DNA from 2 places in the Chromobacterium violaceum ATCC 12472 genome. Region 1 is predicted to be linked to the other one. Evidence: riboswitches for the same ligand, from Rfam matches in the RefSeq annotation. Region 1 holds a riboswitch; the other holds the start of a gene.
The links. Region 1 has a riboswitch for cobalamin ahead of CV_RS07695 (HoxN/HupN/NixA family nickel/cobalt transporter). Riboswitches for the same ligand answer to the same signal wherever they lie in the genome.
Positions count from the first base shown of each region.

Region 2: another riboswitch for cobalamin. It lies ahead of CV_RS22595 (TonB-dependent receptor domain-containing protein); the one in region 1 lies ahead of CV_RS07695 (HoxN/HupN/NixA family nickel/cobalt transporter).

Region 1 is NC_005085.1:1,686,480-1,692,020, reverse strand. Features, by position in the region: gene cbiB (adenosylcobinamide-phosphate synthase CbiB) at 1-297, shown strand, start outside; gene cobD (threonine-phosphate decarboxylase CobD) at 290-1,276, shown strand; cobalamin riboswitch at 1,319-1,504, shown strand; gene CV_RS07695 (HoxN/HupN/NixA family nickel/cobalt transporter) at 1,612-2,658, shown strand; gene CV_RS07690 ((2Fe-2S) ferredoxin domain-containing protein) at 2,655-2,984, shown strand; gene CV_RS07685 (cobaltochelatase subunit CobN) at 2,981-5,541, shown strand, end outside.
Region 2 is NC_005085.1:519,430-524,970, reverse strand. Features, by position in the region: gene cobU (bifunctional adenosylcobinamide kinase/adenosylcobinamide-phosphate guanylyltransferase) at 1-265, opposite strand, end outside; gene CV_RS22595 (TonB-dependent receptor domain-containing protein) at 276-2,123, opposite strand; cobalamin riboswitch at 2,248-2,513, opposite strand; gene cobT (nicotinate-nucleotide--dimethylbenzimidazole phosphoribosyltransferase) at 2,633-3,667, shown strand; gene CV_RS02430 (histidine phosphatase family protein) at 3,664-4,266, shown strand; gene cobS (adenosylcobinamide-GDP ribazoletransferase) at 4,254-4,997, shown strand; gene speB (agmatinase) at 5,426-5,541, opposite strand, start outside.

The DNA of each region.
Region 1 (5,541 bases):
TATCTGCTGCTGGGCCATGCCGCCAAGGGCTGGCGCTGCTGGCGAACCCAGGCCCCGACCTGGTACAGCCCCAACGCCGGCCCGGTGATGGCCGCCGGCGCCGGCGCGCTGGGCGTCAGCCTGGGCGGCGGCGCGCGCTATCACGGCCAGTGGAAGGAACGTCCGCCGCTTGGCTGCGGCCCCACGCCCACGCATGAAGACATCGGCCGCGCGGTGCGGCTGGTCAACCGCGGCATGTGGCTGTGGGCGGCGTTGTCGCTGGCGGCCGCCATCTTGATCGGAGCGATCCATGCTTGAACACGGAGGCGGCCTGCTGCGCGCGGCCGCGGAATACGGCATACCCGTCGGCGACTGGCTGGACCTGTCCACCGGCGTCAATCCCAACGGCTGGCCGGTGCCGCCGCTGCCGGCGGACAGCTGGCTGCGGCTGCCGCAAAACCATGACGGGCTGGAAGCGGCGGCGGCGGAGTATTACGGCAGCGACAAACTGCTGGCCGTGGCCGGCTCGCAGCCGGCGATCCAGTTGCTGCCGCGGCTGCGCGCGCCCTGCCGCGTCGGCATGCTGGCGCTGTGCTACGCCGAGCACCCGCACCACTGGCAGAAGCGCGGGCACCAGCTGTTCAGGCTGTCGCCGGAAGAACTGGCCGCCGGCATAGACCAGCTGGACGTGGTGTTGCTGTGCAACCCCAACAACCCCACCGGCGACCGCTTCGACCCGGCGTTGCTGGAAAACTGGCGGCAGAGGCTGGCCGCGCGCGGCGGCTGGCTGGTGGTGGATGAGGCGTTTCTGGACGCCGCGCCGCAAGACAGCATGCTGCCGCACGCCGGCAAGCCGGGATTGATCGTGTTGCGCTCGGTCGGCAAGTTCTTCGGCCTGGCCGGCGCGCGCGCCGGCTTCGTGTTCGGTTGGCCGGAACTGCTGCGGGCGCTGGCCGAGGAGCTGGGGCCGTGGACGGTGGCCGGCCCGGCGCGCGAGGCGGTGAAGCTGGCGCTGCGCGATGCCCCATGGCAACAGGCGATGAAAACCAAGCTGCAGCGCGATAGCTCCAGGCTGCAACGCTGCCTGGAGCGGCACGGCCTGCCGCCCGCCGGCGGCTGCGAGCTGTTTCAGTGGGTGCCGGACGAAAACAGCCTGGCCGCGCACCGCTACCTGGCCGGCCGCGGCATCCTGACCCGCCATTTCGAAGCCATCCCCAGCCTGCGCTTCGGCCTGCCCAGGACCGACGCCGACTGGGTTCGGCTGGAGCAGGCGCTGACCGATTGGCGTCGCTTGTAATCGGAACCATTTCGGTTCACAGCCCCAAGCTTGTCGCGTATCATTCTTGCCATTCTTGACGGTGCCCCAAAAGGGTGAAACGGGAACGCGGTGGAATGCCGCGGCTGCCCCCGCAACTGTAAGCGCAGAGTCCACGCCTGACGCCACTGGCCCTTAGCAAGGTCGGGAAGGCGGCGCCCGGACGGCGACGCGCGAGCCAGGAGACCGGCCGTCAAACGTGTCGACGCAAGCAGAAGCCGGGCGGGGTGTACCGGGGGATACGCACATGCGCCGTCCATGGATACGCGGCGGTCTGTGCCCTCGCTTGCGCGACGAGTATCGTCTCCGAGGGCACCATGCATCCATCCACCGCGCCGTCCGTCGGCCGCCGACTGGCGCGCCACGCTCCCATACTCGCCGGGCTGATCCTGGCCAACCTGCTGGCCTGGGCCTGGGCGTTCGCCGCCTTCGCCGACTATCCGGCCCAGCTCGCCACCGCCTTGCTCGCCTACCTGTTCGGCCTGCGCCACGCGGTGGACGCCGACCACATCGCCGCCATAGACAACACCGTGCGCAAGATGATGCAGGAGAAGCGCCAGCCGTCCGCGGTGGGCCTGTTCTTCTCGCTCGGCCACTCGGCGGTGGTGGTGTTCGCCGTCGCCGTCATCGTCATGGCCGCCTCCGCGCTGCAGAGCCGCATCGACGGCTTCCGCGAAATCGGCGGCACCATCAGCGTCAGCGTATCGGCCTTTTTCCTGCTGGCGCTGGCCATGATCAACCTGTCCTCGCTGCGCGCGGTATGGTCCGCCTTTCGCCGCGCCCGCGCCGGCGAGCCCATCTGCGACGAACAGCTGGACCTGCTGCTGAACAACCAGGGCCTGCTGGCGCGCCTGCTGCGGCCGCTGTTCAAGATGGTGACCAAGAGCTGGCACATGCTGCCGATCGGCTTTTTGTTCGGCCTGGGCTTCGACACCGCCACCGAGATCGGCCTGTTCGCCATCGCCACCACGCAAAGCGCGCACGGCGTGGCGCTGTGGCACATCATGGTGTTCCCGGTGCTGTTCGCCGCCGGCATGGCGCTGGTGGACACGCTGGACAGCCTGCTGATGGTTGAGGTGTACGGCTGGGCCTTCGTCAAGCCGGTGCGCAAGCTGTGGTACAACCTGACCATCACCTTCGTCTCCGTCGTCGTCGCGGTGGGCATAGGCGGGCTGGAAGCGCTGGGCTTGCTGGTGAACAAGATGCGGCTGTCCGGCGGCGCATGGGATCTGGTGGCGGAACTGAACGAAAACCTGGCCCACTTCGGCTACTTCGTGGTCGGCGTGTTCCTGCTCACTTGGCTCGCCTCCGCCGCCATCTACAAATGGAAGCGTTTCGATCAATTGGCCCCGGAGATTCAATGAGAACGCACGACAAACACGTGCTGATGTGCACCGGCCCGCGCTGCACGCCGGGCGGCGAGGGCTCGGAAGCGATGTTCCTGCACCTGGGACGCGCCATAGACGCCTGCGACGGCCTGCGCGCCAAGCGCACCCGCAGCCACTGCTTCGCCGTGTGCAAGGAGGGCCCGGTGATGGTGGTGTACCCGGACGGCGTCTGGTACCGCAAGGTGAACGAAACCGATATCGAGCGCATCGTCTGCCAGCATCTGAAGGGCGGCGTTCCGGTTGAAGAGCTGGTGTTCCATAAAACCGGCATCGGCGACATTGAAACGGAACCGCAGCCATGAATGCCGAAATCGCACTATTGAGCCATGCCGGCACCGACCTCGCCGCGCTGTCGCGCGCGCGCTGGCCGGAAGACTTCCCCGCCGTCGCCGGCATTTCGCTGCAAGGCATAGCCGACGAGGCCGCGATGCAGGCGCTGCTGGACGGCCAGCTGGCCCACGCCCGCGCCATCGTGCTGCGCGTGCTGGGCCGCGCCGACGCCATCCCAGGCCTGGAGCGGCTGCTGGCCCATGCCCGCCGCTTGCAGGCCGCGGTCATCGTGGTCAGCGGCACCGGCGAGCCGGACCCGGAGCTGCAGGCCTTGTGCAGCGCGCCGGTATCGCTGCAGCAGGACGTCCACGCCTATCTGCAGGCCGGCGGCAGCGCCAACCTGGGCGAGCTGATGCGCTGCCTGGCCGACAGGCTGCTGCTGACCGGTTTCGGCTACCAGCCGCCGCGGCCGTTGCCGGAGCACGGGATCTACCACCCGGCGCTGGCCGCGCCCTGCTCGCTGGACGACTGGCTTGCAATCCGCAACCCGGACTGGCCTAGCGTCGGCCTGTGTTTCTACCGCGCCCACTGGCTGTCCGGCAACACCCGCTTCATCGACCTGCTGGTGGACTGCCTGGCCGAGCGCGGCGTCAATGCGCTGCCGGTGTTCACCTCGTCCTTGCGGACCATAGACCAGGGAGGTTTGCCGGCGGCGCTGGCGCTGCTGGCCGACCCGCGCGCCCAGGTGTCCCTGCTGATCAACACCACCTCGTTCGCGATGGGCGACATCAACAATGACGGCCCTACCCAGCCCGGCTGGGCGGTGGAGGCGTCGGACCGGCTGGACCTGCCGGTGCTGCAGGCGATCACCAGCAGCATGACCCGCGAGCAATGGGAAGCGTCCGACCGCGGCTTCAATCCGCTGGACACCGCGATGAACGTGGCGCTGCCGGAGTTCGACGGCCGCATCATCGGCGTGCCGCTGAGCTTCAAGCAACCGGCAGAGGCCGGCCAGGCCGAGCAATACGCGCCGCTGCCGGACCGCGCCCGCCGCCTGGCCGGCATCGCCGCCAGGCTGGCGCGGCTGCGTCATGTGCCCAATACCGACAAGCGCATCGCCTTCATCTTCACCAACTCCAACAGCAAGGCTTCTCAAATCGGCAACGCGGTGGGCCTGGATTCCCCCGCGTCTCTATACGCTATGCTGCGCGGCATGCAGACGCGCGGCTACCAAATGGCCGAGCTGCCGCCGGACAGCGACGCGCTGATGCACGAGCTGATAGACCGCGGCGCTTACGATCAGGACTACCTGAGCGCCGAACAGATGAAAAACGCCGCCGCCCGCGTGCCGGCCCAGCGCTACCAAGCCTGGTTCGACGAGTTGCCGGACAGCTTGCGCGACAAGATGCTGCAACGCTGGGGCCAGCCGCCGGGCGGCGCCTATGTCGACGGCGACGATCTGGTGTTCTCCGGCCTGGATTACGGCAACGTTTTCGTCGCGCTGCAGCCGCCACGCGGCTACGGCATGGACCCGGACGCCATCTATCACACGCCGGACCTGCCGCCCACCCACCACTACTACGCGCTGTACCGCTGGCTGCGCGACGACTGGCAGGCCGACGCCATCGTCCACGTCGGCAAACACGGCACGCTGGAGTGGCTGCCGGGCAAGGGCGTGGGCCTGTCGCAGCACTGCTTCCCGGACGCGCTGCTGGGCGACATGCCGCTGTTTTACCCCTTCATCGTCAACGATCCGGGCGAAGGCTCGCAGGCCAAGCGCCGCGGCCACGCGGTGATCATCGACCACCTGACGCCGGCGATGACCACCGCCGACAGCTACGGCCCGCTGGCGCAGCTGACCCAGCTGGTGGACGAGTACTACCAGGTGGAGCTGTTGGACCCGAACAAGCTGCCGCTGCTGCAGCAGCAGATCTGGGACCTGATCAAGGAAGCCAAGCTCGACACCGACCTGGCGGCGATGCTGAAGCACGACCACGATCACGGGCATGAGCACGATCACGACCATGGCCACGATCATCCGCATGGCGGCCATCAGCGCGCGCCCGCCGCCGTCCACGGCAAGTACCGGCCGCAGGCAGCCAAGCCGGCGGCCGCGATGAAGCCGGCGACGGCCGCTGCGGCGAAATACCGCCCGGCCAAGGCCGCGCACGGCCACGACCATGGTCGCCATCATCACCATCATGGCGACCACGGCCATCACCATGACCACCATCACGATCATCACGGCCACGACCACCACGACCATGACCACGACTGGGACGACACGCTGAACGAAGACGGCGTGCCGCTGAGCCTGGCCAAGATGGACGGCGTCGACGTCGCCCACCTGATCGAAGACATAGACGGCTATCTGTGCGAGCTGGGCGCGGCGCAGATCCGCGACGGCCTGCACGTGCTGGGCAACGCGCCGCAGGGCGAGGCGCTGGTCGACATGCTGCTGGGGCTGACCCGGCTGCCCAATCTGGCCATACCCGGCCTGCCGGCCAGCGTCGCGGCGGCCTGCGGCGGCGATTGGGTCCTATGGCAGCAAGACCAGGGCAAGCGCCTTTCCGAGACGCCAGCCGTCTT
Region 2 (5,541 bases), 1.2 Mb from region 1:
TCAACCACATGCCCAGGCAGTCGATCAGCAGCAGCCCGCCCGGCGCGTCATGGGCGGCGATGGCCGCGGCCAGCCCGCGCCCGGCCTCGGCCACGCGCCAGTGCGCCGGCCGCTGCGCGCGGTGGCGCTCCACCCGGCGCGCGAACTCGGGATCGCGCACCTCGGCGGTGGCGAGATAGCACACCGGTCCGCCATGCCGGCGGGCCAGGTCTTCGGCATGGCGGCTCTTGCCGCTGCGGGCGCCGCCGGTGATCAGGTGGGGCATCGACGATTCCTTATTGGCTGTAACGCACGCCGATGAAGGCGCCCAGGCCGCCGGTGTTGTAGCCGTAGGCGGTTTCGTATTCGCGGTCGAACAGATTGTCGACGCGGGCCGTCGCGGTCCAGTTCCTCGCGAAGCGGTAGTTGGCGAAGGCGTTGGTGACGCCGTAGCCGTGCAGCGCTTTGGCCTCGGTGTTCGCCGGATCGTCGTATCTGCGGGAAACGATCTGCTGCTCCGCGCCCAAGGTCCACTTGCCCAGCTCCTTGCTGGCGGTGAAGTTGGCGCTCTGACGCGGGCGGCGCTCCAACCAATGGCCAGTGCCGTCATCGCGGGCGTCCAGCAGCGTAAGATTGGCGCCCAGATCGACTCCCGCCACCACCGTAGCGCCTTCCAGCGTCAAACCACGGATGGTTGCTCGATCTATGTTCTTCGGTACCCAAATCTCACTATCAGGGGCAGCTGGAGCCCAGTTTATCAATTGGTTAATCTTATTTTGGAATATGGTTACACTAAAACTCTGCTGACCTTTTCGATACTGCAGTGACAACTCCGTATTTTTCGAATCTTCCGGCTTCAGACTCGGATTCCCACTATATGGATAGTATAAGTCATTAAATGTTGGTGCCTTATAGGCGGTACCATACCCCACTCTTGCCATCCATCCCTCGGCAAATTTATAGCCATAGTCAAATTTACCAGTGGTTTTCCCGCCAAACTGATCGTCATGATCTCGGCGCAGGCTAGCTTGGAATAAATGCGCACCCTGATCAAACTGATATGTAGCAAATCCCGCATCCTGAGAACGTTTTGTTTCAGAATAGACATCGCTACTCTCGATCTTTTGCGTCCCATGGCTGATACCAAGAATGATATTGCCAACAGTAGTGTTTAGATCATTCTGCCAAAGCCATTCCTCTTGAGTCGTCTGATAGAGGTCGGCCCTAACATCAAAGTTACCATTATAAAAATTTTCTAGCTTATCCTGTGTTTTCGAAAAACGTAGTCTACTTGTCCAGACATCGCTGAACTGATTCTTCGACTCGATGCTCTGTCCCGTTAGGCGGCTCTTTGCTCTATCTTGCCCAGTCCATTTATTGGAACGATCCCAATCATTTATGGCAAAGGTCTGATACAGCCTCAACGTCAAATCATGACCTGGCGCCAATGTCTGATTCACACTAGCAGTGTAACTATCGTTGCCATACCCATCATTATCGGGATTGTAATAGGTCTGATTACGCGGATTCGTTGCCGAAAAACCATCAGACTGGGCATGGGATAACTGCAGGCTGTAAGCAGTGTCGCCAGTTTTCCCATCAATGCCAGCGGTTAGCTTGCCGGTGCCGCGGCTGCCAGCCTCGAAACCGGCATTGAAGCGCGGCGCGCCCTCGCCCTTGCGGGTGAAGATTTGTATCACGCCGCCGATGGCGTCGGCGCCGTACAGGCTGGACGCGGGCCCACGCAGGATTTCGATGCGCTCGATCTGTTCCAGCGGAATGTTCTGGATGGCCGTGGTGCCGGTCGTCGCCGACGAAATGCGCATGCCGTCCACCAACACCACCGTGTGGTTGGAATTGGCGCCGCGCATGAAGATGCTGCTGCTGGTGCCCGGACCGCCATTGGTCGTGATGCTGACCGCGGCCTGGCGCGACAGCACCTGCTGCAGCGTCTGCGCGCCGCTTTCCTCGATTTCGTCGCGGGTGATCACGGTGGCGTCCGCCAGCGTCTTGGACAACGGTTGCGCGATGCGGCTCGCCGTCACGATCACCGGATCGCCGACAAACTGGGGCACGCCATCGGCCAGGGCCAGGCCGGAACAGGCCAGCGCCGTCAGCGCGGCGCAGGTTTGAAGCTTGAACATGAAAACACACTCCACGATATGAAAACGTTGAGTGCGAAGAGGGCAACAGCAGCAAAGGACGGCACGGCAGAACCGGAACGCCTGTCGAATCGCCTCCCCGCGAAACTCCAGTGGTCCACCGGCTTCCGGCCGGGGCGACGCAGGCCGGTCTCCGGGCTGGGCCTTGCCGGCGGCGCGCCTTCCCATTCTGGAAGCCTGCTCTCCGTCTTTTCCGGCAACGCCAGGCGAAAGATCGTGAACACGCGCCCAAAACAGTGGCTCTGCGCCGCCTGGGCGCCTACGCACCAGGCCTTACCGTTGCGGGGGCAGCGCCGGCCTTGCACCGGCTTCCCGTTTCATCCGCCCGCGCGTGGCTGCGCGGCTGCGGACACCTGCGAATCGTCGGATTATAACCCGCCGGACTTTTGGCGGCATCGCCCAAGCAGTAATATGCTTAGAGTCCAACCGACGCCCCGCGCCGGACCCACTCAACCGCCGGACCCCGTCCGCTCCCGCAGCAGGCCCATACCATGAACAGCAGCAAACCCCTGGATCTTTCCGCCCGCAACGCCGCCCGCGCCCGTCAGGCCGTCCTGACCAAGCCGCCCGGCAGCCTGGGCCAGCTGGAGGAACTGGCCTGCCGCTTCGCCGCATGGCAGGGCCGCGCCCAGCCGGAAGACCTGCGGCCGGCGATCACCGTGTTCGCCGCCGATCACGGCGTCACCGTGGAGGGCGTGTCCGCCTTCCCGTCGGCGGTCACCACCGAGATGGTGCGCAATTTCGCCAATGGCGGCGCCGCCATCTGCGTGCTGGCGCGCGCGCTGGACGCCCGCCTGGAGGTGGTGGACGTGGGCGTGGCCGGCGACGTGTCGGCGCTGCCCATCGTCCACGCCAAGGTCCGTCCCGGCAGCCACAACCTGGCCAGGCAGGCGGCGATGAGCGCCGAGGAAACCGAGGCCGCGCTGGAGGCCGGCCGCGCCGCCGCCCGCCGCGCGGTGGAAGCCGGCGCCAACCTGCTGGTCGCCGGCGACATGGGCATCGGCAACACCACCGCGTCGGCGGCGCTGATCTGCCGACTCACCGGCGCGGCGCCGGAACTGGTGGTGGGCCGCGGCACCGGCGTCGATGACGCCGGTCTCGCCAACAAGCGCCGCGCGGTGAAAACCGCGCTGGCCCGCGTGGCCTGGGAAAACCTCAGCGGACTCGACACCCTGTCCGAGCTGGGCGGCCTGGAAATCGCGGCGATCGCCGGCTTTTACCTGGAAGGCGCCCGCCTGGGCGTGCCGTCGCTGGTGGACGGCTTCATCGCCAGCGCCGCCGCGCTGTGCGCCAAGACCATCGATCCCTCGCTGCACGACTGGCTGCTGGCCAGCCACCGCTCGGCGGAGTCCGGCCACGAGCTGGCGCTGACGGCGCTGCAGCTGCATCCGCTGGTCGACCTGGGCATGCGGCTGGGCGAAGGCTCCGGCGCCGCCGTCTGCGTGCCGCTGCTGCAGCTGGCGGTCAAGCTGCACAACGGCATGGCCACCTTCGACGAAGCCGGCGTCAGCGGCAAGTCGGCATGAACCCCTATACCCTCACCCTGCTGCGCCACGGCGACATCGATCACGACGGCCGCCTGATCGGCCTGACCGACCTGCCGCTGACCGAGCTCGGACAGCAGCAGCTGGAACACAGCTGGAAACGCATCAGCAACCTGGCCCCGGTCACCTGCATCGCCACCTCGCCGCTGCAGCGCTGCCGGGAGTTCGCGGTCAAGCAGGCGCTGTCCGGCTCGCTGACGCTGAAGGTGGACCCGCGTTTCGCCGAGATGGACTTCGGCGGCTGGGACGGCCAGCCGGTGGCCGACCTGGAACAGGCCCACCCGGGCTGGGGCGACGCGCTGGCCGACGGCCGGCTCAGCCCCCCCGGCGGCGAAACCTTCGAGCAGTTCCGCACCCGCGCGCTGGCCGGCCTGGCCGACTGGATGACCGAGGCGCGCGGCAGCCACCGGCTGCTGGTGACGCACGGCGGCGTGATCACGGTGCTGATGGCCGAGCTGCTGGGCACCGAGTTCGCGGTGGCCAAGCTGATGACGGTGCAGCGCGGCGGCTTCGTCCAGCTGTCGATGTTGGAGGGCCATCCGGCCTATCTGCTGCGCCTGGAGTCGGCATGCGCGGACTGATACTGGCGGTGCAGTTCCTGACCCGGCTGCCGACGCCGCAGCTGGCCGATTTCAAACCCGAGTGGCTGGCGGCCAGCGCGCGCTGGTTTCCCGCCGTCGGCGTCATCGTCGGCGCGCTGCTGCTGGCGGCGCTGCAGCTGGGCAGCCTGGCCGACCCGTGGCTGGCGGCGCTGCTGGCGCTGCTGGCCTGGGTCATGGTCACCGGCGGCCTGCACCTGGACGGCCTGGCCGATCTGGCCGACGCGCTGGGCGCGGCCCACCGTTCGTGCGAGCGCTTCTTCGAGGTGCTGAAGGATCCGCACCTGGGCAGCTTCGGCGTGCTGTCGCTGCTGCTGGCGGTGATCGCCAAGCTGGTGCTGCTGATGCTGATCGCACGCCAGGCCGGAACGGCCTGGGGCCTGCTGCTGGTCCCGGCCTGGGCGCGCGGCTTCGCCGTGATCTGGTCAGCCACGCTGCCGGCCATCGCGCCCGGCAGCGGCGAGCGCTTCGCCTGGCGCCGCGACTGGGCCGGCATGGGGCTGAACCTGGCCGCGCTGCTGGCGCTGTCCGCCTGGCTGGCCCCGGCGCTGCTGCTGGCCCCGCTGGCCGGCCTGGCCTGGCGGACCTTCCTGCAGCGCCGCCTGGGCGGCATGACCGGCGACTGCCTGGGCGCCGGGGTGGAGCTGTGCGAGATCGCGATGTTGGGATTGTTGCTGTGGCGGGTGCCGGCACCCTTCGGCTGGCTACATTAGCCCCCCGCGAAAACGACGACGGTCCGTTTGCATGGTCACAAAACCGCACCAGGCCTCGATGATTGTGAGGCGCCCGCTTTCCTCTTCTGGCCGCGCCGTCCAGACCGTCAAGGGCAAGGTCTTGAGCTGGCGCGTGTTTGAGGCGCGCGACGTTGGCGCGTGCCAAGTGCGCCAGCGCCTTGCCCTCGGCTTTCTGGGCGGGTGTGCCCGGCCGGCAGGGGCGGCCTGGGGTGGCGAGCGTGCGAATCTTTGGATTCGCTCGGCGCAAGGCTGGTCGCTCAGCCCCTTTGCCTGCTCGGTGGGCAGCCGCGCCATGCCAATCCTCCGTCCGCGCAGCGGCCTCCTTCCCCCTGCTTTTCAAAGTCCAAATAAAAAACGCCGCCCCTTCTTCAACGAGGGAACGGCGTCGCTACCAAAACGCGAACCGCTTACAGCGTGCCCGCCACCTTCTTGTTGCGCATCAGGCACAGCATGTCACAGGCGATGTGGGCGGCGGCGATCGCGGTGATCTCGCTCTGGTCGTAGCTGGGCGCCACTTCCACCA